Regions from separate parts of the Ercella succinigenes genome, predicted to be linked through region 1. Evidence: predicted binding sites of a transcription regulator. Region 1 holds the regulator's gene; the other holds the start of a gene.

The links. Region 1 encodes LexA, which represses DNA repair genes until DNA is damaged. Its sites were predicted from a motif close to CNAACANNTGTTNG; they were not measured.
Region 2: uvrB (excinuclease ABC subunit UvrB) is a predicted target of LexA. The motif match lies at 13,637-13,650, and genes of this name have one in related genera.

Annotation. Positions count from the first base shown of each region.
Region 1 is NZ_CDHP01000065.1:15,081-30,810, forward strand. It holds gene AC0KSB_RS13815 (HD domain-containing phosphohydrolase) at 1-1,264, shown strand, start outside; gene AC0KSB_RS13820 (prolyl-tRNA synthetase associated domain-containing protein) at 1,285-1,773, shown strand; gene AC0KSB_RS13825 (ACT domain-containing protein) at 1,813-2,178, shown strand; gene AC0KSB_RS13830 (GNAT family N-acetyltransferase) at 2,222-2,773, shown strand; gene AC0KSB_RS13835 (DUF3795 domain-containing protein) at 2,785-3,246, shown strand; gene AC0KSB_RS13840 (alpha/beta fold hydrolase) at 3,254-4,018, opposite strand; gene AC0KSB_RS13845 (TetR/AcrR family transcriptional regulator) at 4,032-4,745, opposite strand; gene AC0KSB_RS13850 (TetR/AcrR family transcriptional regulator) at 4,992-5,576, shown strand; gene AC0KSB_RS13855 (efflux RND transporter permease subunit) at 5,705-8,308, shown strand; gene AC0KSB_RS13860 (RNA chaperone Hfq) at 8,397-8,723, shown strand; gene lexA (transcriptional repressor LexA) at 8,685-9,314, opposite strand; gene AC0KSB_RS13870 (hypothetical protein) at 9,525-9,914, shown strand; gene AC0KSB_RS13875 (DUF7000 family protein) at 10,092-10,592, shown strand; gene AC0KSB_RS13880 (M56 family metallopeptidase) at 10,766-12,664, opposite strand; gene AC0KSB_RS13885 (BlaI/MecI/CopY family transcriptional regulator) at 12,657-13,034, opposite strand; gene AC0KSB_RS13890 (DUF5320 domain-containing protein) at 13,249-13,545, shown strand; gene AC0KSB_RS13895 (DUF134 domain-containing protein) at 13,595-13,984, shown strand; gene AC0KSB_RS13900 (MBL fold metallo-hydrolase) at 14,102-14,677, shown strand; partial or broken gene AC0KSB_RS13905 (GrpB family protein) at 14,770-15,057, shown strand; gene AC0KSB_RS13910 (Vat family streptogramin A O-acetyltransferase) at 15,210-15,730, shown strand, end outside.
Region 2 is NZ_CDHP01000042.1:10,155-25,884, reverse strand. It holds gene AC0KSB_RS10030 (methyltransferase MtaB domain-containing protein) at 1-70, shown strand, start outside; gene AC0KSB_RS10025 (CobW family GTP-binding protein) at 88-1,077, shown strand; gene AC0KSB_RS10020 (corrinoid protein) at 1,097-1,738, shown strand; gene AC0KSB_RS10015 (endonuclease MutS2) at 1,808-4,285, opposite strand; gene AC0KSB_RS10010 (CDP-alcohol phosphatidyltransferase family protein) at 4,289-4,840, opposite strand; gene pfkA (6-phosphofructokinase) at 4,936-5,916, opposite strand; gene AC0KSB_RS10000 (DNA polymerase III subunit alpha) at 6,016-9,732, opposite strand; gene AC0KSB_RS09995 (phospho-sugar mutase) at 9,729-11,468, opposite strand; gene uvrB (excinuclease ABC subunit UvrB) at 11,555-13,564, opposite strand; gene AC0KSB_RS09985 (branched-chain amino acid aminotransferase) at 13,781-14,854, shown strand; gene AC0KSB_RS09980 (ATPase) at 14,988-15,467, opposite strand; gene coaD (pantetheine-phosphate adenylyltransferase) at 15,501-15,730, opposite strand, start outside.

The DNA.
Region 1 (15,730 bases):
CCAGTTGATTTTTGCCAAAGAAGAGTTCATTGGCAAAAACATTGTTGATATATTACCAAAAGATATTGCTGATGCTGCAATAAAGTGTATTAAAGAAGCCTTGTCTTCAGAAAAAATCGCAAGTTTTGAATACACACTAATGATAAATAATCAGCAAAAATATTTTGAGACCAGAATGGTTTGCAGCGATGATAATCAGGTTTTAGCAATTGTTCGCGATATAACTCTTGAAAAAATTGATAAAGAAAGAATTCTAGAACTAAGCTACAAGGATCATCTAACCGGCCTATATAATCGCAGATATTTTGAAGAAGAACTTTTAAAAATGAACAAACAAGAATTCTTGCCAATGGCATTTATTATGATTGATGTTAACGGATTAAAATTAACAAATGATGCATTTGGCCATCTCTTAGGCGATGAACTTCTAAAAAAAGTCACAGCAAATATTAAGACGTGTTGCTCTGAAGATGGGTTTGCCGCAAGAATTGGTGGCGATGAGTTCATCATAGTTTGTCCAAATTGTAATGAAGCTCAAGCTGAAGAGATTGACGATAAACTTCATCAGAAAATCAATAAAGACAAACTGGAGAATATAGTTATTTCAATTTCATCTGGCTGGGAAATTAGAAACTCCTTAAAGCAAACATTTAGAGAAATTTATACAAAAGCCGAAAATCATATGTTCAGAAAAAAAATTGTCGATAGCCAAAGCATGAGAAACAAAACCATACAAGTAATTATGCAAACATTAAACGAAAAAAATGAACGAGAAAAAATACATTCTGTTCAAGTTAGTGAATGGTCAAGAAAAATTGGAGAAGCGATGTCATTAAACTCGCAAATAATAAAAGAAATTGAAACGGCCGGACTCGTTCACGATATTGGCAAAATTTCCGTTAGAGAAGATGTTTTGAACAAGCCTGGAAAATTAACAATAGAAGAGTATAATGAAATAAAAAAACACTCGGAAAGCGGTTATCAGATACTAAAATCTGTTGACGCATATTCTTCTCTTGCAGAATATGTTTTGGCACATCATGAGAGATATGACGGCAAAGGATACCCAAGAGGTTTAAAAGGGGAAGATATACCCCTGATTGCCAGAATTATCTGTGTCGCAGATGCATTTGAAGCAATGATTTCTGATCGACCATATAGAAAAGGCATGACCTTAGAAATAGCTTTGGAAGAAATAAAAAGATGTTCAGGGACACAATTTGATCCGGAAATAGCTAAAATATTTATCAGTTTATTTGAGTAAAAGACAAAAAGGATTTTGAAATGTTAAATAAACAAGACATCTACGATTTGCTAAATCAAAATAATTTCAATTATGAAGTTTATGATCATACTCCTGCCTATACCATTGAAGAAATGGAGGCTCTTAATCTTCCATATAACGATGAAATTGTAAAGAATCTATTTTTACGCGACGATAAAAAGAAAAATTTTTATCTGATTGTAATGTCAGGACATAAATCACTTAATTTAAAAACAATGGCGGAAAAAATTCCCAGCAGAAAACTAAGCTTTGCTAATGAAAATGAACTTTGGGAATATTTGATGCTGAAAAAAGGTCATGTAACACCATTAGGTATTTTAAATAACAAACAAAAAAATGTAATAGTTGTTTTTGATAAAAACCTGAAAAATCAGCGAATAGGAATTCATCCAATAGAAAATAATGCGACAATATTTATTGATGTTAAAGATGTAATAAGATTAATAGAAAATCATGGGAATGTTGTTTTAATGACCTCTTTTGAATAAAGTGTGATTAAAGGGAATTTGAAAACGAGGTACCGTATATTGAAATTAAAGATTATTAATGATAATTTTGCCATATGCAAATTGGAAAACTTATCGAAAATAGATTTAACAGATGATATCTATTTTATTGGCAAAACTGATGAGGAAATATCACTGGTATGCAGTATAGACCGTATTCCAGCAAATACAATAGAAGTTGATAAAACATGGAAAGCTTTTAGGATTGAAGGCATACTCGATTTTTCGTTAATCGGTATTTTGTCTAAAATTTCTAAGATACTTGCTGATAAAAAAATAGGTATTTTTGCAATATCAACATTCAATACTGATTATATATTGACGAAATCAGAAAATTTTGAATATGCAATTAATGAATTAAAAGATGCAGGATATGAAATAATATAGTAAGCTTAGTAAAGAAAAAATTATTAATTATGAGGTTAGCAAATTGAGTTTAGAGACAGAAAGATTAATATTACGTCCTTGGACAGAAGATGATGCTGATAGCCTTTTCACTTATGCTAAGGATCCGCTAATAGGCCCTATAGCAGGTTGGCCGGTGCATACAAGTGTAGATAATAGTCTTGAAATCATAAAAACTATATTGTCTGCAAGTGAAACTTATGCCGTGTGTTTGAAGAAGGACAACAAAGCAATTGGCAGTATAGGCTTGCTGATTGGCGAAAAAAGCAATATAAATATTTCTGATAATGAAGCTGAAATAGGTTACTGGATAGGTGTTCCATTTTGGGGGAAAGGCATAATTCCAGAAGCTGTAAGAGAACTTATGAGATATGCATTTGTTGATTTAGGAATGATACAATTGTGGTGTGGATATTTTGATGGAAATGAAAAATCCAAAAGAGTTCAAGAAAAGTGTGGTTTTCAGTATCATCATTCTGACAAAAATATTAAGTGGGAATTAATGAATGATATCCGTACTGAACATATCACTGTTATTACCAGATCTCAATGGGAAAAGCAAAACACTGATATTTAGGTTTAATGCTTATGAAAGAAAATCTTATAGCTCCATGTGGTATGAACTGCAGCTTATGTATCGCTTATCAGTTCAAAGAGAATGATTTAAACAAGAAAGGCTTCCACAAAACATATTGTGCAGGCTGTATTCCCAGAGGCAAAAATTGTACTCATATGGCAGACCGGTGTCAGATACTGGGAGAAGGCAAAATCAGATTCTGCTTTGAGTGTAAAAATTATCCCTGTAAACGGTTAAAAGTTCTGGATAAACGCTATCGGACAAAATATCATATGAGCATGATCGAAAATCTTAACTATATTAAAGAAAACGGAACAGAAAATTTTCTGAACAAAGAAAAAGAGAAATGGAGCTGCCCAAAGTGTGGCAGTGCAGTTTGTTGTCATAACGGACTATGTATGAAGTGTGATATCAACATCCTGATTAGCAATAAAAAATATCGCTGGAATGAGCAGGGGAGTCGAGACGAATAATTTAAATTTAAATAAAATTCATAATTGCCTCGTTTACAGCTTCCGGATTATCCAGGTTTGTACCGTGATGTGCATTTTTTATGGTTTTTAGAACAGAATTTTTTATGAGCTTATGCATATAAGGTTGGTGTTTATTTGTCAATGTATCATGATCTCCTATTAAAAGCAAAGTGGGACATTCTACCTTATGCAGATCATTTTTGCTTTCCATTCTTGTCACAGAATTCCAAATACGAATCCAGTTATCTTTAGTAAGCATAGAAAATGCTTCTACCACATAGTTATAAATTTCAGGAGTTATTTTTGAAAGCATTTTTGCCTGGAGCTTACCATTTAGCTTCATAGAAATCAGCTTATTACTGAAGCGGTTAACCGGGACAAATATTTTTTCATATAGATTAAGGGTGTTACTGCAGGGAGTACCAATTAAAATAAGAGATTTTACACGATCAGGGTATTTAATTGCTGTCTGAAGAGAAATATGTCCACCCATTGAAAGTCCACACAAAATAGCTTTTTCAATACTTAAATGATCCATTAGTGCAATGAGATCAGAACAAAAATCTTCAGAATCAACGGCACCTTCCGGTAAACTTGAATAACCATGTCCTCGTACATCCCATGTAACGACTTTGAATTTTTCTTTAAAAAACTCGACCTGTTTTTCCCACTGGATATGATTCCAAGACGCTCCATGAGTAAATATAATTGGGAATCCTTCACCTTTTACTTCATAATATATTTTAGTCTTATTAATTACTAATTCTGACAAAAAAATCACATCCTTACTTAATAGTTTTGCTGAAAATTTGATCAATATAAAAGTTTTGCAATTCTTGTAAAGCTTTCACTATGTATTCAAAAAAATGGTCTTCAATTTCAATGTTTGTTTCAGGAACAAAAGTGTTTTTTATTAATTTTTCCAAAATTTCAATTTTTTCATTTATACTGATTTTTTGAATTGTATAATTATCGTAAGAAAAGATAGCAATTAATAGCATATTTACAGTGTGAGCTTGAATTTCGACCGTCATATCCTCTTTTATCAAATTATTTTCCCTATACATTTGCAAACTGTTCAGAAGACTCTGGAATTTGGCTTTCTGAGATTGTGAAGTGTTTTTGCTATCTAAAAAACGACCTAAAAGCTTATTATCTTTTGTAAATAAAGCTACAATAAGTTCTCGGTCACAACAAGTTTTATATATTAAGGATATCAATCTATCAAAACTAACTAAATCTTTATTATTTTTTACTTCTGTTATTATTTGACTTAAAATCTCTACTGATATTTTATAAAAAAGTGCATGAAACAGCTCGTCCTTACTTTTCCAATGCAAATAAATTGTACCTTTGCCTAATTTAGCAGCAGCCGCAATTTCATCTATCGTACTTTTTGAATAACCATATCTTAATAAGATAGACTCTGATATTTCAAGAATATCAAGAGTCCTTTTTTGATATGTAGTTAAATCTAATTTATCAAAAGGATTCATCATCAAAATCTCTCTCTTATAATTCTTCTATAGTTATAAAACTGTTTTTTAATGACTGTATTTGTAATGTAGTCATTATGTAGTTAAATTTTAATTGTGTCAAGTTTTTTTCCAAACAAAATAACTGACTGTTTTTGTCTTTTTATACATTGAATACATAATTACACCATAGTATTATATAAATGTGATTGACAGTCATATTTATAATTTTGAGATAAAATTTATTGGTAAGCAATCAGGAGACATTTTATGACCGCTAAGCAAAAAGAAAAAAGTGCTGCAACCAAGAAAAGAATTATGGATAGTGCCGAGGAACTGTTCTGCCAAAAAGGTTTTGAAAAGACTCCTGTTTGGGAAATAGTTCAATCTGCGGGAGTGGCTCAGGGAACATTTTATCTCTATTTTGAGACAAAAGAAGATGTATTAAAGGAAATTGCTGAGAGGACTTTTACCGATTTTAATTTGTATATCGATAGACTGGATACGGAAAACCCTACTCTTGAAGATATAGATAAAATTATAGATCCCTTGATTGTATTTATAAAAAAAAATCCGAATATTATGAAACTTTTTCATGATGCAAACATAATGAGGACACTTGAATTCAAAGAAGATTTCGCACATTTATGGTTTTCCATGAATACTATTGAAAAATGGTTGGAAAAAGCAGCTGCAAAAGGGATTATTAAACCGAAACCACCAAAGTTATATGCAGGAATTCTTTTTCAACTTACCCATGAAATTTTAGAAAAAGCAATTTTATATGATTTTCCAGATAATGTTGATGCTGTGAAAGAAGAGGTTAAGCAAATTATTAAGGATATATTAACCTAGATTTAATAGTGTATTCAGTTTTTCAATTATATGATTGCAGTTGATTTAGCAAATTATGCTAAGCAAACTTAAGGGATTATTTTCCTTAAGCATATTTGCTTTGCGTTAAAACAAGTGGAGGTAAGATTGTGTTCAAAAAAATATCTGAAGTAATAATTAAAAAATATAAACTGATTTTACTCATAAGCACCATAATTTTTATTTTTTCAATATTAATGGCTATGAAAGTTGGTATGGATTCCAGCATGGAAGGTATGTTGCCTGAAGATAGCAAAAGTCTACAGGCAAGTAGTGAATTTGAGGAATATTTCGAATCACAAGATAATGTTTTATTGGTAGTGCAAGGCGAGGAAAAAGAATGCGAAGATTTCTTGCAGGAAATAGAAAAAGAATTAAAAACCAAAGACATTATTAGCAGTATTTTGTATAAAGTAGATATGTCTGAAATCGAAGAATATCTTCATTTATATATAGACAAAAATTATTATAAAGAATTAGATACAGAAATAAATAATCAAAACAGTTCTTTGTCAAAGCTATTGGCAAAAAAAGATTTTATAAGTTTGTCAGAATTGTTTTTGCAAAGATTTGAGCAATTACCGGAAATGAAAAAAGAGGATTTTTTGAATGGGTTTGCCAAACTTATTGTTTTACCTGCGGAGCTTTCAGAAAAAGAGATGGAGCAATTGTTTTCTGTAATGCTTTTTGGTTATGTTGAGTCTGAAAAAGATAATACAGGCTATATAGTATCAGAAACCGGAGATACATATCTGATGATTATTAAGCCTAATATAAATTCAGATGACTATGTAAAAGACAGGGATTTGTTTTTTAACATACTGGAAGATAGTATTTTACAGGTGAAAGATCAGAGTATGTATGCGCTGAATGTAGGTTATACGGGCGGTGCTTTTGTACAAGATTACGAAGCAGATAAAACTATGTTTGATGGTTTTTTATCTACTGCTTCAATCACATTTATTTTAATAATTGCATTTATAGTATTGTCTTTTAGAAGATTAATTCTACCTTTATCGGCAGGATATCCACTATTACTGGGAGCAGCCTTATCCACAGCTTTTGCATGGTTGGTATACCAGAATCTAAATATGTTCTCAATAAGTTTTGCTATCTTGTTGCTAGGACTAGGCATAGATTTTGGGGTACATATAATATCAAGATATCTGGAGGAAAGGGAAGGAGGGCTTGATGTTTCATCTGCAGTATCTACAACCGTTAGAAAAACCAGTTCGGGCATATTCGTAGCAGCCATAACTACTGCAATAGTCTTCTTTACTTTTCTGACAGCAAAGTTTACTGCATTTACACAAATGGGAGTGATATCCGGTGCAGGAATAATTCTTTTATGTATAACAATGATATTCATTATGCCTTCAATTATTTTGCTTTTTGATTTGAAAAACAGTTCAAAAAAACAAATAAAAAGTTCATGTTATCAATTCTTAAAGCCTGTTGCCAAAATTATTGAAAAAAAACCTCTGATAATTATTGTCTTATTTATAGTTGCTGCTATTTTTTTAGCAGGTAATGTTCTAAATACAAAAATTAAAACAGACATATCCGAAATATATCCCAAAGACATGGAATGTTTATACTGGCTTGACATTGTAGAAGAAGAATTTGAATTCAACCCTACTACGCTTGTCTTTATGGTAGACAATATTGATGAGTTGGAAAAGGTATCTCAACAATTAAGTAGTAGAGATGATATCAGACAGTTAGATTCAATTCTAAATTATATGCCCGAAGATCAGGATTATAAAATTTCTGTTCTGCAAAAATTTAATAATGCACTTAGACAAAAGCCTCAAGAAAATGAAGCTGATTCTAAAGCACAAATGGTTTATGCTTTGAATGGCTTAATTGAAACACTTGCGGAAAAAGGAATTGATGAATCCGTAGAAGGCTATGAATTGATGAAAAAAACAATAACAGAAATTATGACTACTGAAAGCAAAGAAAATATCGGGGCTTTCGGTGAAATAGATATTGAAAAACTTTTTTTGGACGAAGAAAAACTCACTTATGATAAATTGCCCAAAGATATAAGGACAAATTATGTAGGTAAGCAAGGAAAACTTAGTATTGAAGTTATTCCAGATGTAAATATCTGGGACAATGAAAACTACAAAAATATAACTGATGCTATATATGAGACATCAGGAAGAACACCTGTAGGTCTGCCTGCAATCATGAATGAAGTTACAGAATATGCCAAAAATGATATTGTAAGAATTAGTCTTTTTTGCCTGGGAGCCTTATTTGTTATTCTACTTATTATGTTCAAAAGAGTTAGAGATGCAATAACGCTGTTAATACCACTTGTTTTGATGATATACATGACATTAGGTATCGCACCAATAATTCTTGGGGATGATCTTAATATATTTAGTATAGTTGCTTTCCCGATATTGGTAGGAATAGGAATTGACAGTGGTGTTCACTTGCTTCATAGGATAAAAAATACTGAAGATAAAGATTTGCCACATATACTGGCTCATACAGGCAAGGCAGTTGTCATGACCACAATAACAACATTAATAGGTTTTGGCAGCTTATATTTCATAAATCATCCTGGTCTTTCAAGTTTCGGTCTTGTAACCATTATTGGTATGGTTTTATGCTTGACTCTGACATTGACTCTGATTCCAGCATTATATTCACTCTTTAACAAAAAACAAACCTCTGATAAAGAGTGTTATTCAAAGTGAAAATAAACCTATCTTCCAGAATATACGATTCTTAGGATTGTTTAATTATACTAATCTGTGATTAATAAATTAAAGGAGGTTTGTTGAAATGTACAGACCCAATAATCAATCAAGAAATAACAGAGAAATTAAACTACAAGATGTATTCTTAAACTATTGTCGTCGAGAGAAAATTACAGTGGTAGTACAATTACTGGATAATTCTTCAAAAAAGGGACAGATTATAGGATTTGACAGCACTTCTATAATTATGCAAGAAAATGCCAGACAGCATCTTGTATATAAAAGCGCAGCTGTAGCAATCAATCCATTATCGGAGGTTAATTATATTTTCAATGAATCTTACAAACACGATATAATCGCAGAAACAAATGATCTAAATATCTGTCCTGAATATGCCACAGACTTTTCCTAATATTCTGCAATCAGGACGATCGAAAGGTATGGGGTTATAGGCTGGATTTTGCGGCATAAGAACTATTTTACCGTCCTTATTTACCAAAGTCTTTACTGTAGCCTCATCTCCAACTAAAGCCACTATAATATCGCCATTATTGGCGGTATTCTGTTTCCTCACAATAACTATATCTCCATCGAGAATAGCAGCTTCAATCATACTGTCTCCGCGAACTTTCAAGGCAAAAACTTCATCACGGTCAGAAAAATAATCAGCTGGAAAGGGAAGTGTTCTTTCTATATTTTCATGAGCAAGAATTGGAGCCCCGGCAGTAACCTGACCAAGCAAAGGCATTTGTTTTACTCTTGATTGTTCATTGTCAGGGATAGTAATTGCACGTCTTTTACCAGAAGAATATTCAATTCTCCCAGACTGCTGCAGTCTTTTCAAATGACTGTGTATAGTGGAGGTTGATTTTATACCCACTCCTGCACAAATATCTCTAACAGCAGGCGGATAACCATTATCGTTAATATAATCTACTATAAAATTATATACTCTATCTACTGTCTGATCGACATTTGCTCTGGTAAAATGATAAGTAGACATAAAAACCTCCAGCTAAATCTTTTAATACAACTACTCAAATACTAGCAAATGCCCCCTTGTTTGTCAAACTTTTGTTCGGTATAGAGGTTGAAAAAAGCAACTATTGTATATAATTCGTATGGACATTTGATATTTTTGACACAGATAGATGAAAAAAACAGAGAAATAAGCTATAATCTCGTTAGATATTCTGTCTGTGAAAGGATCCATATGATCAATCATCGTCCTGATAATTATAGACCTGGAAAACCTCAGCTTTCCAATGTAGATAAGATAAAAGTGCTGTTAGCCAGACTTGGCCGTAATATCGGTCGTTTTTTTTCTGAGCTGCCTAACAATGTCAAAGATTTTATTTCTGGATATCGCAGCAAAAATTCGCAAAAAATCCGAAGAGTAAGCAGAGAAAGAGTTTATAGATTAAAAGGTTACACCACAGTTGCCAAAATCGATCGTAAAAGACAGGCGGAAAGACAACAAAGATTATTGAGAAAATTTCTGTTTTTAATTATAGCAGCGCTGATCTTAATACTGATGTTTATTATGCACAATCCGTTCAAAGATCTTTCTGAACTCAGAAAGATCGAAAGATCGTCGGCATAGATAGTGTTTCAGATTTAACACAACCTGCAAGAGACACATTAGACGAGGACTCGGATGAAACCACATCAGAAACATCATTAGTTATTGTAATTGACGATGTCACATATAATGTTACAGATGAAGCTACAGATGAAGAACCCTAGATAACATTCCGTCTTTATAATATGGAGGCGAAGCATGAAGACTCTGAACGAGCTGATTGAGAAGTATACTAATAATTTACAACAAAGCGAAATACAAATTGCGTATAAAGCAATTTTAGAATTTTTAGGGAAATTAAGAACTGAGTTTATCAAAAAACACCCACAATACGATGTAAGCAGTATATATCAAGGCTATATGGATATGTCCTATTTTTCTTTAAACACAAAACCATTAAAAGATAAAGGTTTAAAAATTGCTATTGTCTACTTGCATGAAAAGGGAACCTTTGAAGTATGGCTTTCTGCTCGGAACAGGGATATTGCCAAAAGTTACGCATCTATAATTAGCAGTAATATTTCAGGTGATGCAGATCTATTCCATGATATTAATAATCCAGATGCTATAATTGAGTGCACATTGACACCTAAACCAGATTTTGATGATCAAGCCTTGTTGATAGATAATATCGATCAAGGCGTAAAAAGATTTGTATCGACAATAAATGAGCGCCTATCAATTCAAAATCAAATTTGATTAGAGGTTGACATATTAACAGAAAATGATAGAAAATCAGCTCAGTTAAGGCAGTTATGACTAGGCTTTTAAGATTATGCGGGGTGATTTAAAATGTTTAAGATAGAACGATATCAACTATCGAACAATGTTCTTAAGAAATTTGTCAAATTCATCTGGCATTTTATATGTACTCATTTGACAATTGAAAATGTTGCATATAATGCGAATGTGTCATAGTCGCCCTGAGATTTAACGAATAACGCTTCTTTAGCAATTCGATAATCACCGGTGGGAAGTGTGCCGTAAAGCCATTCCCAGTCGATTATAATTTCTTCGCTTTCCATTGGTAGTAATATATATCCAATAGCGGTAAACCCGTAATTTTCGAGGATCGGTACAACATCTATCCATCCATTATCAGTTTTACGCTGTACAGTGTAACTTTCGCCGTATGTATATTCGATCCCCGTAAAATTTTTGAGTGTAATGGTTGCCCCCGATGGTGTAGCGATGCCATCTTTCACCTGCATAATAATAGGCCATTTGCTCAAAAATTCATCGATATCTCCATATCTGATGTCGATACCACTACCGCTGTTTGCCCAAATACTTTCAAGATTTACACTGTTCGGCTTGCCACTTTGATTTGAGCTTACGATTAAACGATAGCCGCCCTCAACACCATAGACCATGATATAGTTGTCAAAGTTTGAGCTAACGTTTGCACCTTCGTATTTCTGAAAATCTTCAAATAAAAGTCCATCTCCCTTTTTAGCAAGGGTTCGCACATCTTCAAGAGTTATAGACTGTGACTCATATGAAAAGGCGGACGAATCTGCGTCCATCGTTTCATTCGAATCATCCCGGTTTATTAATACAATTGCATAAACGGTGTTTACCTGTGCCGGATAGGACTCTGCGATTTCACCGTTATAATAGACGATTACTCTGTCACCAACGGTAAAATTGGTCATACTGTCTTTCAATTTCACGTTTAGAGAGACTCTGATCATATCACTGCTTCTGCGTTCGTCTTCACCCTCGTTAACACTTACGAGGATAGCATTATCATATAGTTCGGTTACAGTTCCGGCAAAATGCGGCTCTTTATCAACGTTGTTCATGGACATTGGCATGATTAAATCCAAGATGCTTTTATCCGTGGCACGATTAACCGCAAACCCAATACTTAATGCAACAACCAACACCACTGATACGATGATAATCACACGAGACGGTTTTTTAAAATTCAATACGTTCTTTATCCTCTCTTTCACACCGCCTTCTCCAAAAGCCAGGGGGCTGCCGCCGATAAAGCGCCGTTCCGTAGCCAAAGATAACAACGACAATGAATAATTCTTTTTAATTTCGCCGCCTTTTTCTTTCAACACGCGCTCATCGCAGGATAATTCCATATCCACACCCATCAGCAAAAACGCCACCCATGCCAACGGATTAAACCAGTGCAAACACAAAATGAAATATGCTGCGAATTTTACAATGTGATCATGCCGCCGGATATGCGTCTGTTCGTGCAGAAGAATATAGTTTCTTTCTTGACCTGATAAGCCAACGGGCAAATAAATTTTGGGTTTTAAAACACCTAATAAAAAAGGGGATTTAATATTTTCCGCTTCGTAGATATTTGCTTCAATATGGGTTGCTGTTCTCATTTTTCGTTTGAGGATAACAAAAGACACTATGCCGTAAACAAACATTACTGCAACGCCAATAAGCCAAACAAACGTACCGATTGTTGTCCATATCTGTAATGGATTTATGCTTGCAGTTGGTGTGGCAGCGGGAAGAATACTGCTGACAGCGCTATTTACAAAAGGTATACCACTGTCAATGTGCGGCACTTGCTGCATTACTATATCTGGCGGTATCGTCTGCGCCTTGAAAGGTATCAAACTGAAAACACTCTCAATTGAAAAAGGGAATACAAGCCTGAATCCCACTACTGCCCACAAGCAATAGGAGACGATTTTCGGCGCATTTTTGAGCAGCAAACGGACAAAGCATATCGACGCAATAACAAATGCTCCGGTCAAGCTCATGTTTATAATTGTAAGGAACAGTTTATCCATTATTACTGTCCTCCTCATGTTGTTCTATCAAATATTTTAATTCTTTCGCTTGTTCCGGAGTTAATTTCTTGCCGCCAAAAAATGAAGTTATGAATTTCGGCAACGACCCGCCGAAAGTATCTTCTACATAGCGGCGGCTTTGTCGAGCAATTTGTTCATCTCGAGTAAGCACAACTGATACCTTCGCATTTTCGTTTTTGAATACGCCCTTACCACAAAGTTTCTTTAACACTGTGTAGGTCGTTGATTTTTTCCAACCCATTTCTCGCTTTGCTAGTGCAACCAAATCGGGCGAGGTCAACGGTGCGTCCCGCCATATCAAAGCTGCAAGTTTTTCTTCTGCAGCAGTAAGTGTTATATCTTTAATCATAGTCATCTCCAATCTAAACACATTAGACTAATCACAGTCTATTATATTTAGACCAGATTTGCAACCGTTCTTTCATGGGACATCTCCTGCATATACTCATATTATTCCAAATCACGGTTTTGGGGTATCAGTTTAAGTTATTGACATATGCCAATAACAGTTTATAATGAAATTATAAATAACATATGCCAAAAACTATTAGGAGGCGATAGATATGCCTAGAAAAGATGTAACAGGCCCAATGGGTCGTGGAGCAATGAGAGGAAGAGGTTTAGGAATTTGTAATGGAGCGAATATAGGCGGATATGCCACTGGATTCGGTAGAGGAAGTGTCAGAGGATTAGGTTTTGGAGCAGGCTATGGATGCAGGAGAAGTTTTGGAAGATCTTTCACTGGAGAAACGGTTGTGTTATCTGACAAAGAAATTTTGACAGAGCAAAAAGAGCTCCTTCAAAAAAGACTAGACATGGTCAGCAAACAATTAGAAAGTATGTCTGAGGCTAATAGGTAACAGGGTAATTCCCCTGTTACTTATGTTGTCAAAATGAGGTGAATTAGTAATGCCAAGACCAAGAAAATGGAGAAAAGTATGTTGTTTGCCAGAAAGCAACTTGTATGGACCGCTTAATGGATCAGATATTAAAAATGAAATTATTATGATGACAGTTGATGAATATGAGGCTATCCGGCTTATAGATCTTGAAGGCTTGACTCAGGAAGAATCTGCTGAAAAGATGCAAGTTGCACGTGCTACTGTTCAAAATATTTACAAGGATGCACGCAGGAAAATCGCCGAGTCCTTAGTGAATGGGAAACTTCTTAAGATTGAAGGTGGAGATTATCAACTTTACAATGAAAATGAGCGAATGCATGGTTGCGGTAGATGTCGAAGAAATAGATGTGGAAGAAATTTTGCAGATGGTCAAAACGATAACGAGAAAAATATCTAATGAAATTAGCAATGCCAGCAGATGAAAAAACAATGGAAAGAAGTGTATGTATATCTTTTTGACCGTGCACCAATTGACGATAAAGATGCTTTTTAAAGAAAGTAATAGGTAAAGCTTATGATTATAAAAAGCCTTGTGGAAAATATATCTTTTTCTGAAGCTTTAGGCAGCGAGCATGGACTTAGTTTGTATATAGAAACCAAGCAGCATAAGCTCCTATTTGACACAGGAGCCAGTGCGCTATTTGCAGAAAACGCAAGAAGAATGCAGATTGATTTGTCAAAGGTAGATTTAGTGATTATTTCTCATGGACATTATGATCATGGTGGAGGTCTCAAAACTTTCCTTGATCTGAATAGTAATGCAAAAATTTATCTCAACAAAAAGGCTTTTGATGGTTACTATGCAAATAGACCGAATGGTGAAAAGAAATACATTGGTATAGGCAAAGCACTGCTGCCGAATGACCGCTTTGTTTTTGTGGAAGGGAAAGTTGTTATTGATGAAGAGCTTGAAATATTCTCAGGTGTAAAAGGGACTAGACTAAACCCATCGGGCAATCAGGATTTATTCATGAAGGTTGGAGAATCATTTAAACTGGATGACTTTTCTCATGAACAAAACCTGATAATCAAAGAAAATGGGAATTTGGTGCTGGTTGCAGGTTGTGCTCATAATGGGATTGTAAAGTAGTAGGAATTAACTATGGAGCAAAGCAATATTCAAGTTACTGCTTCCTGTTTTACCTGTAATTTTCATGGCAATGACCTTTTCAATTATCAGAGCACAAAGAATACTGGAAGGATTGGTATCAAGAAGAGCAGGTGTTTTTGTCCTCTTTTTTGCCGAAGGACGTCCGGATTTACCATATCGGTAGTACTGCCATCAACGGCATCTGTGCCAAACCAATCATCGATATATTGGCGGATGCTCCACTTGCGGAGCATAAAGCTATTAAGAAAAAGTTGCTGGAAATTGGTTATATCTGCATGGATCAGAGCGAAAAACGCATGGACTTTAATAAGGGCTACACACCAGAGGGCTTTGCCGAAAGGTTTCAAAAATTGCCATAGAGCAGTCAAAAAAACATATAAGCGTATAAAATATGATAAATAGCATATTTAAGCTTTGCAGAAAAGATCGGCTGAATTTTTTATGTTTGAAGCAGGCTTCTCTTTAATGTATGCTGAGAACAATATAAATAAAAAGGAGCCAATATTCAATGATGGGACCAGATAAGAAAAAGCTTTATCCAAATGAAAATATAAAGACGGTTTGCTATATAAGTAATCTACCGAAAAGACCAAATGTTGAAATTGGTGAATACACTTATTATAGCGATAATAATAAATCTCCTGAGAAATTCTATGATCATATAGAGCACCACTACGAATTTCTTGGTGATAAACTCATTATAGGCAAGTTCTGTGCAATTGCAGAGGGTGTTAAGTTTATTATGAATGGTGCAAATCATAGAATGGATGGAGCTACAACCTATCCCTTTAATATCTTTGGCTGCGGGTGGGAAAAGGTGACTCCTACAATAGAACAACTTCCTTTTAAGGGTGACACAGTGATTGGTAATGATGTTTGGATAGGTCAAAATGTTACTATTCTACCCGGTGTTAAAGTTGGAGATGGTGCAATTATTGCAGCTAACTCAACAGTGGTAAAAAACGTTGAACCATATACAATACACGGTGGGAATCCAGCTAAATTAATCAGAAAACGCTTTAGTGACGAAAA
Region 2 (15,730 bases), on a different contig from region 1:
AGAAGAATTTATTGAAGAAATGCTTGATGAGTGTGAAAAACTTAATCCTGAAATGTATGACCTCGTTTAAGCTTTAAGGTATCTGTCATGAGTAAAAAAATTGATCTGATAATTGTTTCCGGTTTTCTGGGAGCAGGCAAAACAACTTTCATCAGTTATATGCTGTCGGAAATCGCACGACGGGAAAATGACAGCACAGTCGGCAAAAAAACGGTCTATGTCGTAAATGAATTTGGACAAAGCGGTTTGGATTTAAATATCCTTAACCGGAACCTTGAAACGGTAAATAATCAGGAGAAATTGATCTCTTATGAACTGGACAATGGTTGTATTTGCTGCACATTAAAAGCTGAATTCAGCCAGCTGCTTGGAAAAATTATTGCAGAACATGATCCTGATAGAATAATTTTTGAGCCTTCCGGTTTATTTATACTAAGTGAACTTTTTAATGCATTATCTGGTGAAGAATATACAGACAAATTGAGAATATCAGCCATGATTTGTATGGTAGATGCTTCAAATGATGCAGTTAATTCGCAGACATATAATCAGCTGATGGCAAATCAGGCACAATTATCTGATTTTATTATAGTCAGCAAAATACCTACAGACCCAGAAGCTGCTGCAGAGGCTATAAGCAATATTACGCTTCACTATCCTTCTGTTGAAATGATAGCGGCTGATGCCTGTGATCTTGTGCCCGAAGATTGGGATAAAATTCTTCATAGCCGGAATCGCACTGTACAGAATACCAAGCGGCAAACTATGCGTAAACTCATGACTGATAAGTCTATCTGGATAAGAAAGCATGCACAAACAGAGGCAGTTTTAATTATACCTGCCAGCGCCGGGTTTATAAAATCAGAGCTTGAAAAAATAATGATACAAATAAAAGCTGGCGCTGCAGGTAATATTATTCGGGCAAAAGGTTATCTTATTGCCGAGGGAAAAAGTCAGCTCCTGCAACTTGTTAAAGATGAAGTAAGTCTGAAACCATTGAAATACAAAGAAGAGTCAAGACTTATTTTTATAGGACAAAATCTTAATAAAAAAAAGCTGGAATTACTATTTGAGTAAAATTTATGGAGGTAAAAAAATGGAATTATTAGCAAAAATATCGGAGGCTCTCCAAAAAGGAAAAGCAAAAGAAGTAAAAACACTCGTTCAGGAAGCATTAGATGCAGGACTTAGCGCACAACAGATACTTAACGAAGGATTACTTGATGGTATGGGTATACTCGGTGGCAAGTTCAAAAGAAATGAAGTATATGTCCCAGATGTTCTTATAGCAGCACGTGCAATGAAAGCAGGATCTGCTATTCTGAAACCACAGTTGGCAAGTGAAGGTGTAAAAGCCAACGGTAGGGTTGTTATCGGAACAGTTAAGGGCGATCTTCATGATATAGGTAAAAATCTTGTAGCAATGATGATGGAAGGAAAAGGGCTTGAGGTTATTGACATAGGAGTAGATGCTCCTGCCGAGAAATTTATTGAAACAGCTATGGAAACAGATGCTCAGATTATTTGCTGCTCTGCTTTGCTGACTACGACAATGGGCGAAATAAAAACAGTTATTGACGAAGCTGTAAAAACCGGGGTCAGAGATAAAGTTGTATTTATGGTTGGTGGAGCTCCTGTAAATGAGACTTTTGCCAAATCAATCGGAGCTGATATCTACACTCCAGATGCTGCCAGCGCTGCAGAGGCTGCTGCCAATGTTATCCTAAACGGTTTATAATTTTGCATCTTTTTTGAATAAAAATTTTCTAAAGTGGTGGCAGTGGTAATAATTATTACATAGTTGAATTTATTTTAGCTCAACTATAGTTACACCACTGTCACCTTCACCAAAGGCAGCAAGTTGAAAGTTTTTAACTCTGCTGTCTTTTTTCATCATCTGGTGAACAGCAGTCCTTAAAGCACCTGTTCCTTTACCATGTACAACTCTTAACTGATGCAGACCTGATAATACAGCCTGATCCAAAAACTGATCAAGATTACTTCTTGCCTCATCGACAGTCTGTCCCAGTAATTTAATTTCAGTAGTCTGATTTAACTTGGTATTCATGGTCAGACTATTGTCATTATTTCCAGAAGATTGTGCCTTTCTTCTGGCAGCCCGGTTTTGGCCTGCCTGAATTTGATTACTGTGAAATCTATCTGTATTTTTACCAAAGCTGTCTTGCTTCTGATCATTTTCTTTTTCAGGCAATCTCAGAGCATTAGCAGATACGCTGACTTTCATAGAGCCCTGTTGCAAAACAACCTGTCCTCGAGAGTCAGGAGCTTCCACCAGTTTGCCGGTAATTCCAAGATGCGGAGCAAAATAAGTCTCGCCTACTTTAATTAAATCAGCCGGCAAAGGTTTACCGGAATAATTGAGAGTTGCTGAACCTATCTGCTTTTCAATCAGACTTAGACCGCTTCTCAGATTCTGCCTGGTTCTGGAAGTCATATGATGCTGCTGTCTGGCATCTTGTTTTTTCATTTTTTGTTTTAGATCTTTTAACTGAGACTGAATATCCTGCTCGGCTTCCTGATACAATTCTCTGGCATCTTCCCTGGCCTGTTGCAGCAATTCTCTTTTTTTCTTTTTGAACTCTTCTTTTTCCGCACGCAACTGATCTCTTAGTTGTTTTGCTTCCTGATTCAACCGTCTGGACTCATCTTTAAGACGATCTGCTTCTGATCTGCTTTTTTCAATTGATTGTACAAGATCTTCGAATTTCATTCCTTCTTCCGATATTAATGAAACAGCTTGATCTATTATCCGGGGCATTAACCCAAGTTTTCTGGAAATTGCAAAAGCATTACTAACTCCAGGCACACCAATAAGCAGTTTATAAGTTGGTCTTAAAGTTTCTGTGTCGAATTCACAGCATGCATTTTCTACATCAGGCGTGTGAATAGCGTACCCTTTTAGTTCTTTATAATGTGTTGTTGCCACAGTCAGGCATCCTTGCAGGTGAAGATAATTCAGTATTGATATAGCCAGTGCAGCGCCTTCCGAAGGATCTGTGCCAGAGCCAAGTTCGTCAACAAGTACCAGTGTTCCCGGACGGGCGTTTTCAGTAATTTTTATTATTTGACGAAGATGCGAGGAAAAAGTACTTAGATCTTGTTCAATACTCTGCTCATCACCTATATCAGCTAATATCTGATCAAAAGAAGATATCTCTGAGTTTTCTTTTGCCGGCAGCTGTAATCCAGCCATTCCCATCAAACATAACAGTCCGCAAGTTTTGAGAGTTACAGTTTTACCACCTGTATTGGGTCCGGTTATAACCAGAGTATGAAAATCAATTCCCAGCTCAACATCGATCGGTACTACCCTGTCTGCAGGTATAAGTGGATGTCTGGCGGCTTTTAGCTTTATCTGTCCGTTCTTATTTATCTGTGGCGGCATGGCTTTCATTTTTATTGCAAGTTTGCCTTTAGCCATTGCAAAATCAAGCTCTGTCAATAATTGCAAATTTGTTAAAATAATATCGGAATTTTCGGCTGTAAGATCAGAGAGTTCCTTCAATATTTTTTCTATCTCATCTCTTTCCTTACTCATCAGTTCTCTGATTTTATTATTCATTTCAACTACTGCCATAGGCTCAATAAAAAGAGTTGCACCACTTGAAGAAGTGTCATGAACAATGCCCGTTATATCACCTCTATGATCGGCTTTGACAGGCACAACATATCTGTCTCCTCTTAAAGTAACAAGCTGATCCTGTAAAGAGTGAGCATGTTTACGAATAATTCTCGCCAGATGATCTTTTACATCCTGCTGGGTATCTTTTATTCGTCGTCTTATATTGAATAAATCAGTAGTTGCCTTGTCATGAATTTCTTCCTCACCGGCAATACATTCTTCCAGCCTGTCCAATAACGGGCGAAGCGGAACCAGAAGACTTATTTTGTCATAAATCACAAAAGGAAAATCTTCTTTTTCTTTTAATGCACTATCCTCTGGCATTTGAGCACGTACACGTTTAACCGCTCGTAAAAAAGCTGCTATTCGCATAAGTTCAGCGCAGTTTAGTATTGAACCTGTCATAGATCTTTTTACCGAAGGTTTTATATCACTGATGCCAGATAAAGGCAAAACACCTTGTTCAAAAATAACTTTTACAGCATGATCTGTTTCCTGCTGTCTGCTAAGAATAACTTCATATTCAGACACAGGTTGTAAATCTGTACAAAGCCTCCTGCCCGGCTCGGTTTGAGCTAAAGAAGAAAGCTCCTGCATTATTTTGTCGTATTCAAGAGTTGTTAAAGTTTTTTTATCAATCATTTTTTAACTTTCTTTTTTTGAAATCACTCGTACATAAGAAATTCCATACATTATGTACGCAAAAACCGACCAGCCCATCGGCAATAAAAAAATCAAGCCTGACAGCCATAGCTGATCACCAGGTATCCAAAATAATGCGGAGAATGCCAGTACAAAAAGAACTGTAGTTACTTTTCCATACCATTTAGCATATACAACCATCTCTTTTTGCCTATAAAGCACAGCACTGCCGGCTACCATCATTAATTCACGTGCCGCCAGAACAAGCGGCACCCATAATGGCAGTCTGCCAATGAGAAACATCATCACTGCCAGAGTTAACTGAAATATTTTATCGACCAAAGGATCGAATAATTTACCAAAATCAGTCATCTGATTAAAGCGCCTTGCAATATATCCGTCAAGCATATCTGTAAGCCAGATAGCCAGAAATATGACAAAGGAAAGTATCAGATACTCTTCTCCTGCCATAATAAACCATGCCATAACCGGAATAGCAAAAAATCGCAGCAATGTTAGTATATTGGGAATTGTTGGCTCAAATTTCAGCTTCATGGGACTATTTTGACATATAGATTTAATGAAAGCAAGTAAAAGATTGCTCTATACTTATCTTGCATATATCAAAGCTAATTTACAGCCGAAATAGATCAGATAGAAAGTATTTTTGCTCTGTCCAGCTCTTCCTGACTGATAGTCTTTTTTGCCTGTAGAGCTTCTTCTATATCTATATCGATTATCTCACCATTTTTATAAGCAACAACTCTGTTATAACAACCTTTGTGCAAACATTCTACCGCATGTATGCCCATAAGACTGGCCATCTGACGATCGCGAACAGTCGGACTGCCACCACGTTGCAAATGTCCCAATATGGTTGGTCTTGACTCGATGCCGGTTGAAGCCTCTATTCTCTGAGCTATGTCGGTAGCATTTCCTGAGCCTTCTGCAACTATAACAATGTAATGACGTTTTCCCTGATTTCTTCCTTGGAGCATAACTTTAACCACATCACGGTCAAAATCACTTTCTCTTTCAGGTATAAGCACAACCTCCGCGCCTGTTGAAATACCAACATTCAATGCTATATAACCAGCTTTTCTGCCCATAACCTCAATAACACTGCAGCGCTCATGCGATGAAGCAGTGTCACGAAGTTTATCAATGGCCTCCATAGCTGTATTCATAGCAGTATCATAGCCTATTGTGTAGTCAGAGCATGAAATATCATTATCGATAGTTCCGGGAATACCAATAACAGGCAAACCTTTGCGCGCTAAATCAAGAGCACCTCTAAAAGTACCGTCTCCACCAATAGTTACAACTGCATCAAGATTAAAGACACGTGACATTTCTATTGCTTTGTCGACACCTTCAGGTGTATTAAAGGTTTTACTGCGGGCAGTCATCAGAAAAGTACCGCCTCTTTGCAAAGTTTCGGAAACAGACCTGCCATTGAGCTCTTCAATATCACCTCTCCATAAACCATGATATCCTCTGCGGACACCAAATACTCTGTAGCCAAAATAAATGCCGCTGCGGACAACAGATCTGATAGTGGCATTCATTCCAGGTGCATCTCCACCACTTGTAAGTACTGCTATATTACGAATAATTTTTGTTTCGCTCATATAAATGCTCCTTATTATATTATTAATTTTGCCAGAAATTATTTCTACAAACATATTCAGACAAAAAAATTTGCATGCTTATTTTGTACACTTACAATATTATAACAGTCCTATGTTTTTTGCGCCATATCTGCAAGCTAACTCTTGTAATATATCATTATCAGGCTTTATCCAACATTCTACGGGCAAATCAATCAGACGATTTTCTTTAGCCAGAAAAACTTTTACAGGCTGGCTGCCATTAAAATATTTTAACATTGATATTAAACGATCATAACCATCATCATTATATTCGCCGCCATATCTTATAATTAATGGTCTAAAAGTGATCTTACTGTTGTTATCAAACTGTTTTTCACCAGAAGATTTGAAATTATTGGATAAAGTTCCTGCATTTTCACTTTTAGCATTATCTGAATCTGTCTTTTTATTGTTTTGAGGTTTATTATAACGGTAATGATTAAAAACCGAAGGTAAATCAAGCTGATCAGGATTAAGATCCGCTATATGCTCTGCTATAAGTTTGGGAATATCATCTTCTCTTACACTTAAACGACCAGCTAATATTACTACATTTCCTTCCTGCAAACTTTTTACGGCAGACTGATATAATTTGGGAAAAACAATTACTTCAAAAGAACCGTATAAATCTTCAATCTGGACAAAACTCATAATGTCATTATTTCTGGTCATTTTATTACGGCAAGCTGTAACAATACCTGCCATAATTACTTTTGCTTCATCTTTGACAACAACATGTTCATTTAGTTTATCTGCTATTTCTTCATCTATATTTTCTGTTAACCCAAAGGCACTGCTGTCCATAGTAACAAATTTATCAAGAACCTGGTAAAAAGAGTCCAAAGGATGACCGGTTACATATAATCCAAGCATTTCCTTTTCCATTGCCAGAAGTTCCATATGTGCAAACTCATCCAGGTCAGGATATAAAGGCTCTACATCTGTTTGTAAAGATTCTTCCTCAGATATTTCAAACAAACTAAGCTGTCCTTCCATTCTGCTTTTTTTGGCTGATGCAAGCTGCGCAAGATATGATTCTGAAACAGCCATCATTTTTACTCTTGGTATTCCAAAACAATCCAGTGCCGATGATCTGATCAGGCTTTCAACCATTTTTCTGTTAAGGTCGGTTTCGCTAAGACGTCTTAACAAATCACCGTAGCTGGTAAACTCACCATCATTATTGCGCAGCTTGATTAGTTGTTCTATCGCTGCAGTTCCTACATTCTTAATTGCAGCAAGAGAAAATCTGATACCGCTATTTTCCGGTTTAAAGCGAGAAGAGCTATTATTGATATCAGGTGGCAAAACCTTTATATTCATTTTGCGGCAAGCTCTGACATAATGTGCTGCCTGTGAAAGATTCCCTAGATAACTGTTCATCATGGCAGCCATAAATTCTACAGGATAATAGAATTTGAGCCAGGCGGTGTAATAGGCAACTACTGCGTAAGCTGCTGCATGAGACTTATTGAAAGCATAGCCTGCAAAAGCCATTACATCTTCAAATATTTTTTCCGCAACCGGCAGAGAAACCCCTCTTGCCACAGCTCCTGCTACAGGTCTTCCTTTTTCATCTTCACCGCCATGCAAAAACAATTGTTTATATTTTGCCAGTTCCGCAGGCTTTTTCTTTGACATAGCCCTTCTGACATTATCTGACTGACCCATTGAGAAACCTGCCAGATCTCTTACAATCTGCATAACCTGTTCCTGATAGACTATACATCCATATGTAACATTTAAAATCGGCTCCAGCAAAGGATGATCATAACGTATTTTGCCAGGATCATGTCTTGCAGCTACATATCGGGGAATCTGCTCCATTGGACCTGGCCGATAAAGAGAAATACCGGCAATTACATCTTCCAGAGATTCTGGCTTTAATTCTTTCATAAAAGCTGTCATGCCTGGACTTTCCAACTGGAAAACAGCCTCTGTGCTTCCTTCACTGATCATAGCATAGACAGCTGAATCTTCCATATTTATATGATCATAATCTATTTTCTCTCCTCTTTGAGTCAAAACAAGATCTGCGGTTTCACGCATTACTGTTAATGTACGCAAACCGAGGAAATCAAATTTGAGCAAACCTATTTTCTCAATATTATTTTTGGCAAACTGAACCACAATTGCATCTTCATTTTTTGATAAAGGCGCAAGTTCGGTTAATGGCTGGCTAGAAATAACAACACCTGCAGCATGTGTTGATGCATGTCTGGGCATACCTTCAAATTTCATCGCCAGATCAAGAATTTTTTTGGTTACTTGATTTGTTTCATAATCACTGCGTAGTTCAGGATTTGCTTTCATTGCAGACGGTAAAGTGATACCCAGGGTTGTAGGTACCATGCGTGCTACACGGTCTGTCTCCGCATATGAAACATCTAAAGCCCTTCCCACATCTCTGATACAGGCTCTTGCAGCAAGAGTACCGAAAGTAATTACCTGTGCAACATGATCGTTGCCATATTTTTCTGTTACATAATTTATGACTTCAGGTCGTCTTTCATAACAAAAATCTATATCGAAATCGGGCATGCTGACTCTTTCTGCATTTAGAAAACGTTCGAATATCAATTGGTATTTGAGTGGATCAATATCAGTTATCCGCAAACACCAGGCAGCAAGTGAGCCTGCTCCTGAACCACGACCGGGACCAACCATTATTCCATTATCTCGGGCAAATCTTATAAAGTCCCAGACGATCAGATAATAATCCGTATATCCCATACTGTTGATAACTGACAATTCATACTCCAAACGCCGCTCATACTCAGCTCTGGGGAGATCATGCCCTGCAGATAACAGTCGTTCATCAAGCCCTTCAAAACATCTTTCCAATAAATAGTCCTCATGGCCTTTGCCATCAGGAACATCAAATTCCGGCAGATGAATTTGATCAAAACGGAATTTCAGATTACAACGTTCAGCTATTTTTACAGTATTTTCCAGAGCTTCCGGCACATTAGAAAAAGCAGCCAGCATTTCTTCTTTTGATTTAAGATAAAATTGATCAGATGACATACGCATGCGATCAGGGTCGCTCATTCTTTTTCCGGTTTGCATGCAAAGCAGAACCTCATGAGCCTGTGCATCTTCTTTTGTCAGATAATGACAATCATTTGTCGCAACAAGAGGAATATCTGTTTCCTTACTAAGTTTGATTAAGGCACTATTAACAAGGTTTTGTTCAGGTATACCATTATCCTGCAGTTCAAGATAAAAATTATCTTTGCCAAAAAGATTGGAATAAAACAAGGCAAGTTCTTTAGCTTTATCTATTTGCCCGGAAAGAACTGCCTGGGGTATCTCGCCCCCAAGACAGGCAGAAAGTGCAATAATGCCTTCATGATATTGACTTAAAAGATCATGATCTATACGTGGACGGTAATAAAAGCCTTCTATATATCCGGTAGAAACCAGTTTCATCAAATTCCTGTAACCCTGATCATTACTTGCAAGTAAAACCAGATGTGCAGGTTCTTTATCTGTACCGGCTTCCTTATCAGTATGCTTTCTCGGCGCAACATAAACTTCACAGCCTATTAATGGTTTTATACCGTTTTCCAGCATTTCTGTGTAAAAATCAACGGCTCCGAACAAAGCTCCATGATCGGTAATAGCACAGGCTTTCATGCCGTACTCTTTAAGCCTATGCGGCAAATCACGTAGTCTTATGGCTCCGTCAAGCAAACTGTATTCCGTATGCAAGTGCAGATGCACAAAATCAGAAACCTTTGCAGCATCTGTTTTGGCCTTATCTAAATCATTATTAATAACTTTTTCGGTCATAAGTATTGATGTATAACCTCTTTTACCTTATTTTCGAGCTTGGCAAGCTCAGATGAACATTGTTCAGGATTTTCGGAATATATGCCATAATATATCTTTATTTTAGGTTCTGTGCCGGAAGGCCTGATACAAAACCAGTCTATACCACCAAGCTCATATAATAAAACATCAGCTTGGGGGAAATCCAAAGGTTTAACAGACTTATCTGACATTTTGAGGATTGTGCCATCAGAAAAATCAAGAATATTTTCAATATTGATATCAGTCATACCCTCTGTTTTGTTAGCGCGAAGAGAAATCATTGCACTCTTGATTTTTTCCAGGCCAACTTTACCTTCAAGAGTTATTGAAACTGTTTTCTCAGCCGCATAACCAAATCTACTATACAAATCCTGCAAAAGATCATAGATTGTTTTTCCCTGTTCAGCAGCAACAGCTGCCATTTCTCCTATCAGCATACTTGCAACCACAGCATCTTTATCTCTGACATCGGTTCCTGCAAGATAACCAAAGCTCTCTTCAAAGCCAAACTGAAAATAACAATCGCCGTACTCATCCTTATTCTTAATCATCTCGCCGATATATTTAAAACCGGTTAAAACTTCGTATGCATCTACTCCATAAGCAGCAGCTACTTTTCTACTTAATCTGGTTGAAACAATACTATTAACAACAAAAGATTTTGCCGGCAGTTTATTTGTCTTGGCTTTACCAGAAAGAATATAGTCCATTAGGAGCAAACCAATCTGATTACCGGTCAAAACCTGATAATTCCCGCTGCTGTCTCTTACACAAAGACCTGTGCGGTCAGCATCAGGATCTGTCGCTATAACAAGATCAGCATTCTCTTTGGCAGCAAGATCAATCGCAAGCTTAAGGGCATCACGCTCTTCAGGATTCGGATATGATACAGTCGGGAAATCTGGATCCGGCAGTTCCTGTTCGGGAACAACTATGACATTTTCAAAACCTATACTCTTTAATATTCTTCTTACAGGCTTATTTCCAGACCCATGCAGCGGAGTGAATACTATTTTTAATTTACTTTGGCGTTTAACCACATCAGGCTGTACCGACAAAGACATTAGCATATCATTATACGCCTTATCGAGATCTTCACCTACATCCTGCCACAGTCCACTTTCCCTGGCGGCAGATTCATCATGAATATCAAGCAAAGAAGGCAGGTCTTTGTTCTGTTCCATATTGCGGCTGATAATATCTGCCGCTTCAGGAGGCATTTGTCCTCCGTCTTCGCCATATGCCTTAAATCCGTTATACTTAGCCGGATTATGGCTTGCAGTTATCATTACTCCGCCAAAAGCTTTATAATGTCTGATGGCAAAAGAAAGCAGCGGCACCGGCCTTAATTCATCTGATAAAAACACCTTAACTCCGTGAGAAGTAAAAATTCTTGCTGTAAGCAAAGCAAATTCCGGAGAATATCTTCTGGAATCATAGGAAATTACAATGCCACGCTCACATGCAGCTTTACCTTCTGCCACAACATATCTGGCAAAAGCATCTGCCGCACTTGCCACGGTATATTTATTCATTCTGTTAGTACCAGCACCCAAAATCCCACGCAATCCTGCTGTGCCAAATACCAGATTAGTATAAAATCTATCTTCAATTTCCGCCGACTGCTCAGATATTGAACTGAGTTCCGCGATTGTTTGCTGATCAAAGGCATCATTTACCAGCCATTGTCCGTATATATCTGTTGCTCTTGACATATTTTTTCCTCCTGATCAATATAACTTTTGCTGTATTATTCTCGTTATTATAAATCGATGTATTTTAGAAAAAATTATAACATAGTTCAGTGTTCAACGTTTAATCTTCCTTTTACCTCTATTAAAATATCTCTAAGTCTGGCGGCTTCTTCAAAAGCCAGTTTTGCAGAAGCGGCTTTCATATCTTTTTCAAGCTGCTGAGCCAGCTTTTTCAACTCTTTTTCCTTCATTGAATCCAGTCGGTTTTCAAGAACATCATCGACAAACGTATTGTCCAGACCCTCTTCTTCTGCTACTTCAGCGATTGTATCAATAACATCCCTGACATCTTTTTTGATACTACGGGGAGTAATATTATTTTGCTTATTATATTCCTGCTGACGGCTTCTTCTTCTGTTTGTCTCCTCGATAGCCTTGTGCATTGACTCAGTGACTTCATCAGCATACATAATTACATGGCCATTTACATTTCTGGCTGCACGTCCGATCATCTGTATTAAAGATGTGGTTGAACGCAGGAAACCTTCCTTATCAGCATCAATTATGGCTATCATTGATACCTCCGGCAAATCAAGACCTTCACGCAGCAAATTTATTCCCACCAGAACATCGAACTGACCCTGGCGTAATGATCTTAGAATTTTTAGACGTTCAACCGTCGATATATCCGAATGCAGATACTGAACACGTATACCCTCCTCTTTTAAAAAGGAAGTTAAATCCTCTGCCATCTTTTTGGTCAAAGTAAGAACGAGAGTTCTCTCTCCCCTGGCTGTTACTTTTGCTATTTCTGCCAGTAAATCTTCTATTTGATTATCTACAGGTCTTATCGATACTTCAGGGTCAATAAGTCCTGTAGGTCTGATTATTTGTTCAACAACCTGCCCGGTATGCTCAGCTTCATATTTAGAAGGTGTAGCACTGACAAAAAGAGTTTGCCCCATCCTTTGTTCAAATTCCGAAAAATCAAGAGGCCGGTTATCAAGTGCTGAGGGCAGACGAAATCCATATTCTACCAGAGATTGCTTACGTGATCTGTCGCCGTTATACATAGCTCCTATCTGCGGAACAGTAACATGCGATTCATCTATCATCAAAAGATAATCATCCGGGAAAAAATCTATCAAGGTAAAAGGAGCCTCTCCTTCTTTACGTTCTGCAAGATGTCGTGAATAATTCTCTATTCCTTTACAGAAACCTGTTTCTCTTAGCATTTCAAGATCATATCTCGTTCTTTGCTCTAATCTGTAGGCCTCAACCAGTTTTCCTTGACTACGCAAAAGCTCCAGGCGCTCCTCAAGCTCCTGCTCTATCAAAATTGAAGCCTGCCTCATCTTTGCCTGTGTAGTAGCATAATGAGTTGCTGGAAAGATTGATGCGTACTGTCTTACAGCTCTTACTTTTCCCGTTATATAATCTATTTCCGACACTTTTTCGATCTCATCACCAAAAAAACTTACTCTTGTTATCAGGTTTTCAGACGATGCCGGGAATATATCCAAGGTATCTCCTCTGACTCTGAAACAGCCACGTTTGGTTTCAAAATCATTTCTGCTGTACTGAATATTCACAAGCTCTTCAATAACTGCGTCTCTGTCTTTGCGCATGCCTGGCCGCAGCGAAACCATTAAACTCTGATAATCCTCCGGATCACCAAGACCATATATACATGAAACAGATGCTACTACAATAACATCTCTGCGTTCGAGCAAGGATGAGGTTGCGGAATGTCTAAGCCTGTCAATTTCATCGTTTATTGATGAATCTTTCTCTATATAGGTATCAGTAGTTGGTATATAAGCTTCCGGTTGATAATAATCATAATAACTAACAAAATATTCAACAGCGTTGTCTGGGAAAAATGACATAAATTCAGCACATAACTGTCCTGCAAGTGTTTTATTATGTGCAATAATCAAAGTTGGTCTTTGCAGTCTTTCTATAATATTTGCCATTGTAAAGGTTTTACCAGAGCCGGTTACTCCTAATAAAGTCTGAGCTGCAAGACCATCTCCAAAACCGGAAACAAGTTTATCAATAGCCTGTGGCTGATCACCTTGAGGCTTCATTTCTGTTTTCATTTTAAACTGATTCATATACCACCTCAAAAATATAAATAATTAATTTCACAATAGAGCGGATCATTTTCCAACTTCCAATTTTAAAAGCAAAAATATGTTCTTTTGATTATATCATAAAAAGATTGATTATTTACATTAATACAGCCCTATATAACAGCTTTTCTTGATTGTATCAGCACAAAGTATTATAATGCTAAATTAATCTTCAAAAGAAAGAATGGGGGAAATTTCATGTATCCAGCAATTCCGTTTACCAGAAACAGCAACCCAAAATCAAAACCAGCGGCAGATGCAAATATGGGCTTCGGTCAGCTTTTTTCAGATCACATGTTTATTATGGATTATGAAGAAGGTAAAGGTTGGATTGATGCACGCATAGTACCATATGCTCCTATTTCATTAGAACCTTCTGCAATGGTTCTGCATTATGGTCAGGCAATTTTTGAAGGCCTCAAAGCATATAAAAATGCTGAAGGCAAAGTACAGCTTTTCCGCCCACGCTTAAACTTCGAAAGAGTAAATCAATCAAATGCTCGTATGGTTATACCACCGGTTGATCCTGATTTTTGCGTTTATGCTTTAAAAGAACTGTTAAAAATAGAACAGGATTGGGTACCTTCGGCTGCAGGAACTTCACTTTATATCAGACCATTCATTATTGCAACCGATCCATTCCTGGGAGTAAGACCAGCTTATAAGTACAGCTTTATGATAATTCTGTCTCCCTCAGGAGCCTATTACCCACAGGGATTAAATCCAGTTGATATTTACGTAGAAGACGAATATGTACGTGCTGTAAAAGGCGGAACAGGATTCGCTAAAACTCCTGGAAATTATGCAGCCAGTCTAATTGCTCAAGCTAACGCGTATAAGAGTGGATATGTTCAGGTTCTCTGGCTTGACGGTGTTCATAGACGTTATGTTGAAGAAGTCGGCTCAATGAATGTATTTTTTGTTATAAACGGCAAGCTGATCACACCCTCATTAAATGGTAGTATTTTACCAGGCATAACCAGACGCACAGTACTTGAACTGGCCAAAAAACTAGGCTATGAAACAGAGGAAAGACAATTAGCTATTGATGAACTGGCAGAACTTTATAAAAAAGGACAAGTCAGCGAGGTTTTCGGTTCTGGTACAGCTGCTGTTATCTCTCCTGTTGGCAAATTGAAATATGAAGATATGATAATGGTATTTAATAACGGTAAAATTGGGGAAGTCAGTCAGAAAATATATGATATCATCACAGGTGTTCAATACGGTCAATTACCTGATGATTATGGCTGGATTGAGTATCTTGACTAATACTTGCCTGATACAAACCCTTGCCAGATAATTATTATTTGCCAAAATATAATTAATAAAAGTCCGGTTTACTTACCTTTTTCAGGCAAAAGAAATCGGACTTTTTTTATTGATTTATATCTTTGAAAAAATTTTATTTTAGTTGCTTTTTATTACGCTGTACAGTAACCAGAAGCTCAGTTAGCTCTTCTTCTACATTATTCAATAACCCTCGGGCATATTCCATAGCACCAGATCTAATCTGATGGCTATCACGATCTGCTGCTTCCATCATCTGGGCAGCCTGCTGACGTGCCTGTTGCGTTATTTCATGCTCATCTACCATTCTTGCCATTCTTGATTCTGTTTCACGCATAATACTTTCAGCTTCTTTTCTCGCCTCCGCTATTAATTGCTTGTTTTGCTGCAGCAGCCATCTGGCCTGCTTTAGTTCTGCAGGCAACCCCTCCCGCAGCATACTAAGCAGCAAAAGCATTTCTTCACGATCAACCATATAATTATCAGAAAAAGGTACTGAGCGTGCCGTACTAACAATCTCTTCCAATCTTGCAAGCAAAGCGTCTATATCATTATCCTGACCTTTATTAACCGATTTGCCATCATACATCGGCATAAAAACCTCCATTTATCATCCAAATATTCTGATCTATGATTTAAGTTTTTTTACTATTTTATCCTTTGTTTCAGCAGGAACCATATTGGAAATATCGCCTCCGTAAGATGCAACTTCCTTAACAATCGTCGAACTGGTAAAAGCCAGATCTATCCGACAAGGCAGCAAAAAAGTTTCATATTCCGGCAAAAGCAATTTATTTGCAGCAGCTATTTCGGCTTCAAATCTAAAATCCGATTCACTTCTTAAGCCTCTTACAACTG